DNA from 2 places in the Variovorax sp. PBL-E5 genome. Region 2 is predicted to be linked to the other one. Evidence: riboswitches for the same ligand, from Rfam matches in the RefSeq annotation. Region 2 holds a riboswitch; the other holds the start of a gene.
The links. A riboswitch is a leader RNA that binds a small molecule or an ion and turns the genes downstream of it on or off. The one in region 2 is predicted to bind S-adenosylhomocysteine.
Positions count from the first base shown of each region.

Region 1: linked by a shared signal. The riboswitch ahead of metH (methionine synthase) and the one ahead of ahcY (adenosylhomocysteinase) in region 2 are both predicted to bind S-adenosylhomocysteine.

Region 1 is NZ_LR594671.1:195,153-198,561, reverse strand. It holds gene metH (methionine synthase) at 1-1,968, opposite strand, end outside; S-adenosyl-L-homocysteine riboswitch at 2,022-2,117, opposite strand; gene WDLP6_RS00970 (CoA-acylating methylmalonate-semialdehyde dehydrogenase) at 2,274-3,409, opposite strand, start outside.
Region 2 is NZ_LR594671.1:4,736,694-4,740,102, reverse strand. It holds gene WDLP6_RS23205 (peptide chain release factor 3) at 1-1,072, opposite strand, end outside; S-adenosyl-L-homocysteine riboswitch at 1,302-1,371, shown strand; gene ahcY (adenosylhomocysteinase) at 1,444-2,889, shown strand; gene WDLP6_RS23195 (TlyA family RNA methyltransferase) at 2,911-3,409, shown strand, end outside.

The DNA of each region.
Region 1 (3,409 bases), 4.5 Mb from region 2:
ATCGGCATACACGCGCACGGCCTCGGTGCCGACCACCTCGTCCTTGAGGATCGCGGGGAACGGGCCGGCGAGGTCCCAGGTCTGGAAGAACGGGCCCCAGTCGATGTACTTCGCGAGCTCGGTGAGGTCGAAGTTCTTGAACATGCGCCGGCCGATGAACTTTGGCACCGGCGGCTGGTAGGCCGACCAGTCGATGGGCGTCTTGTTGGCGCGCGCCTTGGCGATCGGCCACAGCGGCACCTGCTTCTTGTTGGCATGCTGCAGCCGCACCTTGTCGTAGTCGGCATTGATCTCGTCGATGTAGTTCGTGGCTTGCTCGGAGAGCAGCGACTGCGCGACGCTCACGCTGCGCGAGGCATCGGGCACGTAGACCACCGGGCCCTCGTAGTGCGGCGCGATCTTGACGGCGGTGTGCACGCGGCTGGTGGTGGCGCCGCCGATCAGGAGCGGGATCTTCTTGATGCGGAAATGATCGTCCTTCTGCATCTCGCCGGCGACGTACTGCATCTCCTCGAGGCTGGGCGTGATCAGGCCCGACAGGCCGACGATGTCCGCGCCCTCGACCTTGGCACGCGCGAGGATCTCGTGGCACGGGACCATGACGCCCATGTTCACCACTTCGAAGTTGTTGCACTGCAGGACCACGGTCACGATGTTCTTGCCGATGTCGTGCACGTCACCCTTGACGGTGGCGATGACGATCTTGCCCTTGGTGCGCACGTCGCGGCCCGCGGCCTCGTCCTGGCGCTTCTCTTCCTCGATGTAGGGCAGCAGGTGCGCCACCGCCTGCTTCATCACGCGCGCCGACTTCACCACCTGCGGCAGGAACATCTTGCCGGCGCCGAACAGGTCGCCGACGACGTTCATGCCGTCCATCAGCGGGCCTTCGATCACGTGCAGCGGCCGGCCGCCCTTGGCGAGGATGCCGCGGTAGGCCTCCTCGGTGTCGTCGACGATGAAGTCGGTGATGCCGTGCACCAGCGCATGCGACAGGCGCTGCTCGACCGACACCGGCTGCTCGGGCGTGCCGCGCCATTCGAGCTTCTTGCTCTCGTCCTTGGCGCCGCTCTTGGCGGTCTCGGCCACCTCGACCAGGCGCTCGCCGGCATCGGGGCGGCGGTTGAGCACCACGTCCTCGACGCGCTCGCGCAGCGTGGGCTCGAGGTCGTCGTAGACGCCGACCATGCCGGCGTTGACGATGCCCATGTCCATGCCGGCCTGGATCGCGTGAAACAGGAACACCGTGTGGATCGCCTCGCGCACCGGATCGTTGCCGCGGAAGCTGAAGCTCACGTTGCTCACGCCGCCCGACACCTTGGCGCCCGGCAGGTTCTCCTTGATCCAGCGCGTGGCGTTGATGAAGTCGACCGCGTAGTTGTTGTGCTCCTCGATGCCGGTGGCGATCGCGAAGATGTTGGGGTCGAAGACGATGTCCTCGGGCGGGAAGCCGATCTCGTCGACCAGGATGCGGTAGGCGCGCTCGCAGATCTGGATCTTGCGTTCGTAGGTGTCGGCCTGGCCTTGTTCGTCGAAGGCCATCACGACCGCCGCGGCGCCGTAGCGGCGCACCAGGCGGGCCTGGCGCTTGAATTCGTCCACGCCTTCCTTCATCGAGATCGAGTTGACGATGCCCTTGCCCTGGATGCAGCGCAGGCCGGCCTCGATCACCTCCCACTTGGAGCTGTCGACCATGATCGGCACGCGCGCCACGTCGGGCTCGCTCGCGATCAGGTTCAGGAAGCGCACCATCGCAGCCTTGCTGTCGAGCATGGCCTCGTCCATGTTGATGTCGATCACCTGCGCGCCGTTCTCGACCTGCTGGCGCGCCACCGCCAGCGCTTCCTCGAACTGGCCGTTGAGGATCATGCGCGCGAAGGCCTTCGAGCCGGTGACGTTGGTGCGCTCGCCGATGTTGACGAACAGCGTGCCTTCGCCGATCTGCACCGGCTCCAGGCCGGACAGTTTCATGGGAGGGACATCGGGAAAGGACGACATGGACGGCTCACCTGGAAAAGACATGGGTCAGGTGAGCGTCGTTGCATGGCGCGCCGTGGATACGGCCCGGGGCCCGAGCCTGACGCTCGGCAAGGCCGAGCGTTGCAACGCTCCTCGGGCAGGAGCCGCGATTTTAAAGCGATCGTCGAGCGAGGGGTATTGCCCCCTCTCCCTCTGGGAGAGGGTTGGGGTGAGGGCGCCGGACGGTGGACCCGGTCACACCAATGCAAAGGCCCATGCCCTCACCCTGCCCTCTCCCAGAGGGAGAGGAAAAGACCCTATTTCGCGGTCGGCATCACGAACTCGGCCCCCTTGCCGATGCTCTCCGGCCAGCGCTGCATGATCGACTTCTGCTTGGTATAGAAGCGCACGCCCTCCTCGCCATACGCATGCATGTCGCCGAACAGCGAGCGCTTCCAGCCGCCGAAGCCGTGCCAGGCCATCGGCACCGGGATCGGCACGTTGATGCCCACCATGCCGACCTGGATGCGGCGCGCGAACTCGCGCGCCACGTTGCCGTCGCGCGTGAAGCACGAAACGCCGTTGCCGAACTCGTGGGCATTGATCAGGTCCACCGCTTCCTTCAGGTCGTGCACCCGCATGCAGGACAGCACCGGCCCGAAGATCTCTTCCTTGTAGATGCGCATGTCGGGCGTGACCTGGTCGAACAGCGTGCCGCCCATCCAGAAGCCGGCCTCGCAGCCCTGGCCGGCGCTCTTGCCGTCGAAGCCGCGGCCGTCGACCAGCAGGCGTGCGCCTTCCTTCTCGCCCAGCGCGATGTAGCCGCTGATGCGCTCATGGGCCGCGCGCGTGACGATCGGGCCCATCTCGGCGTCGAGGTTCGTGCCATTGAGGATCTTCAATTGCTTCGCGCGCTCGACCAGGCGCGGCATGATCTGGTCGGCCGCATCGCCCACCAGCACCGCGACGCTGATCGCCATGCAGCGCTCGCCGGCCGAGCCGTAGCCCGCGCCGATCAGCGCATCGACGGTCTGGTCGATGTCGGCATCGGGCATCACCACCATGTGGTTCTTGGCGCCGCCGAGCGCCTGCACGCGCTTGCCGTGGCGCGCGCCGGTCTCGTAGATGTAGTTGGCGATCGGCGTCGAGCCGACGAAACTGATGGCGCGCACGTCGGGATGTTCCAGCAGCGCATCGACCGCCTCCTTGTCGCCCTGCACGACGTTGAAGACGCCGTCGGGCAGGCCTGCTTCCTTGAGCAGTTCGGCCATGCGCAGCGAGGCGCTCGGGTCCGTCGGGCTGGGCTTGAGGATGAAGGTGTTGCCGGCTGCGATCGCAACCGGGAACATCCACATCGGCACCATCACCGGGAAGTTGAAGGGCGTGATGCCCGCCACCACGCCGAGCGGCTGGCGCAGCGTCCAGTTGTCCATGCCGGTGGAGACCTGGTCGG
Region 2 (3,409 bases):
CGCGGCGCTGGCTCATGAAGGTCACGACGCTGGTGGGGCGCAGCTCCTTGGCGGTGCGCTGCACCTTGAGCTTCATGCCCGGCGTGTAGCGGCCCGATGCCATGCGCACGAAGGCGATGCGGTCGCGGTGGTTGGCGTCCATGTTGGCCTGCACCTTGAACACGACGCCGGCGAAATCCTTGTCCTCGGGCTGGATTTCCTTCACCACCGGCTGGCGATTGACCATCGTGGTGCTGGTGCGCGACTGCGGCGGCGGCGCGAGGTCCACCAATGCATCGAGCACTTCCATCACGCCGAAGTTGTTGACGCCGGAGCCGAAGAACACGGGCGTCTGCCTGCCGGCCAGGAAGGCCTCGCGGTCCCAGGTGGGCGAGGCACCGGTGGCGAGTTCCATGCTTTCCATCGCGGTGTCGAACTCGCGGCCGAAGCGCTTGTGCAGCGCGTCGCGATCGGTCAGCGGCATGGCGTCGAAATCCTGCGGCAGGCGCTCGCTGCCCGATTCGAAGACGGTCATCACTTCGGTGCGCAGGTTGATGATGCCGCCGAAGGACTTGCCCTGGCCGACGGGCCATGTCATCGGCACGCAGGGCATGCCGAGTTCGCGCTCGATCTCGTCGAGCAGCTCGAGCGGCTCGCGCACCTCGCGGTCCATCTTGTTGACGAAGGTGATGATGGGTGTGTCGCGCTGGCGGCAGACCTCGATCAGCCGGCGCGTCTGCGCCTCGACGCCGTTGGCGGCATCGATCACCATCAGCGCCGAATCGACCGCGGTCAGCACGCGGTAGGTGTCTTCGGAGAAGTCCTTGTGGCCGGGCGTGTCCAGCAGGTTGATGACGTGGTCGCGGTAGACCATCTGCATCACCGACGAGGCGACCGAGATGCCGCGCTGCTTCTCGATCTCCATCCAGTCGGAAGTGGCGTGCCGCGTGGCCTTGCGCGCCTTGACCGAGCCGGCGATCTGGATCGCGCCGGAGAACAGCAGCAGCTTCTCGGTCAGCGTGGTCTTGCCGGCGTCCGGGTGGGAGATGATTGCGAAGGTGCGGCGGCGGCGGGTTTCGGAGGCGAAGGTCATGGGAGTGAACGCGATGCGCGCTCACGGGCGCGGGCAGTCGAGGCAAAACCAGCGATTTTACCGAGCGCCCCTCGCGCGTGCCGCGGGCACCGCGCGCTCACGGCGGCGGCTGGAAGCCGTTGCGCCCGGCCAGCATGGTGGCGGTGGAGTTTGGGGGAGGGCGACGCAGTCCAGGCCGATCCGGGAGCCGCTGCTGACCACACGGCCCATCCGGGCGCGCTAAAATGCGCGCTCCGAGGAGCGTTGCAGCGCCATCAGGCGTGAGGCTCGGACCATCATCGCAACCACGCTCACCCGCTGTTCTCGCGGTGAGTCCCTCTCCGGTCATCCCCGAAGGCAGTGGCATCACTCAAACTTGTTTTGGAGTTTTCATGAGCGCCGTTCTCAAATCCGCATCTTCTCCCGTGGCCAGCGCCGATCAGGCGATCGCCGACCTGTCGCTCGCTGCCTGGGGCCGCAAGGAAATCCGCATCGCCGAGACCGAGATGCCCGGCCTGATGGCGATCCGCGAGGAATTCGCCAAGAGCCAGCCGCTCAAGGGCGCACGCATCACCGGCTCGCTGCACATGACGATCCAGACCGCGGTGCTGATCGAGACGCTGCAGGCGCTCGGCGCCAACGTGCGCTGGGCCTCGTGCAACATCTTCTCGACGCAGGACCATGCCGCCGCCGCCATCGCGGCCGCTGGTACGCCGGTGTTCGCGATCAAGGGCGAATCGCTCGAGGACTACTGGGACTACACGCACCGCATCTTCGAATTCGGCGTCAAGGATTCGAAGGGCGAAGGCCCGAACATGATCCTGGACGACGGCGGCGATGCCACGCTGCTGATGCACCTGGGCCAGCGCGCCGAGAAGGACCAGAGCGTGCTCGCCAACCCGACCAGCGACGAGGAACGCATTCTCTACGCCGCCATCAAGGCCAAGCTCGCGCTCGACGCAACCTGGTACACGCGCAAGTCGGCCGAAATCATCGGCGTGACCGAGGAGACCACCACCGGCGTGCACCGCCTCAACGAGATGAGCGCCAAGGGCACGCTGCTGTTCCGCGCCATCAACGTCAACGACTCGGTCACCAAGAGCAAGTTCGACAACCTCTACGGCTGCCGCGAATCGCTGGTCGACGGCATCAAGCGCGCGACCGACGTGATGATCGCCGGCAAGGTGGCCTGCGTGGCTGGCTATGGCGACGTCGGCAAGGGCTCGGCGCAAGCGCTGCGCGCACTGAGCGCGCAGGTGTGGGTGACCGAGATCGACCCGATCAACGCGCTGCAGGCCGCGATGGAAGGCTACAAGGTCGTGACCATGGAGTACGCGGCCGACAAGGCCGACATCTTCGTGACCACCACCGGCAACCGCGATGTGATCCGCCACGAGCACATGGCCGCCATGAAGGACCAGGCGATCGTCTGCAACATCGGCCACTTCGACAACGAGATCGCCGTCGCCTCGCTTGAGAAGTACGAATGGGAAGAGATCAAGCCGCAGGTCGACCACATCACCTTCCCCGATGGCAAGAAGATCATCCTGCTGGCCAAGGGCCGGCTCGTGAACCTGGGCTGCGGCACGGGCCATCCGAGCTTCGTGATGTCGTCGTCGTTCGCCAACCAGACCATCGCGCAGATCGAGCTGTTCACCAAGCCCGACGCCTACCATGCCGGCAAGGTCTACGTGCTGCCCAAGCACCTGGACGAGAAGGTCGCGCGCCTGCATCTGAAGAAGGTCGGCGCGATGCTGACCGAGCTGACCGATGCGCAGGCGGCCTACATCGGTGTCGACAAGAACGGCCCGTACAAGCCGGACACCTACCGCTACTGAAACGCCCACTCGCGTAGCGCTTTGCGCGCCGATCAGTTGCTCGTCGAACGCGGTCTCGCCGCGTCGCGCTCGCAGGCCGTGCGGCTGATCGCGGGCGGTCTGCGCTGGCGCGACGGCGCGGACTGGCGCACGGTCGCCAGGAACCACGACGAGATCCCTGTGGACGCCGAACTCGAGCTGCTCGATGCGGCCGAGGCGCGCTACGTCTCGCGCGGCGGGCTCAAGCTGGAAGGCGCACTCGCGGCCGCGGGCATCGATCCGCGCGGCAGGCGTTGCCTCGACGTCGGCCAGTCGACCGGCGGCTTCACCGACTGCCTGCTGCAGCAGGGTGCCGAGCACGTGATCGGCGTCGATGTGGGCCATGGCCAGTTGCATGCGCGGCTGCGCGAGGATGCGCGCGTGACCGCCGTCGAAGGTGTCAACGCGCGCACGCTCGGCGCCGAGGCCTGGGCAGCGTCTTCGCCCGCCGATGCGCGCTTCGGGTTGATCGTGGGCGATCTGTCATTCATCTCGCAAACGC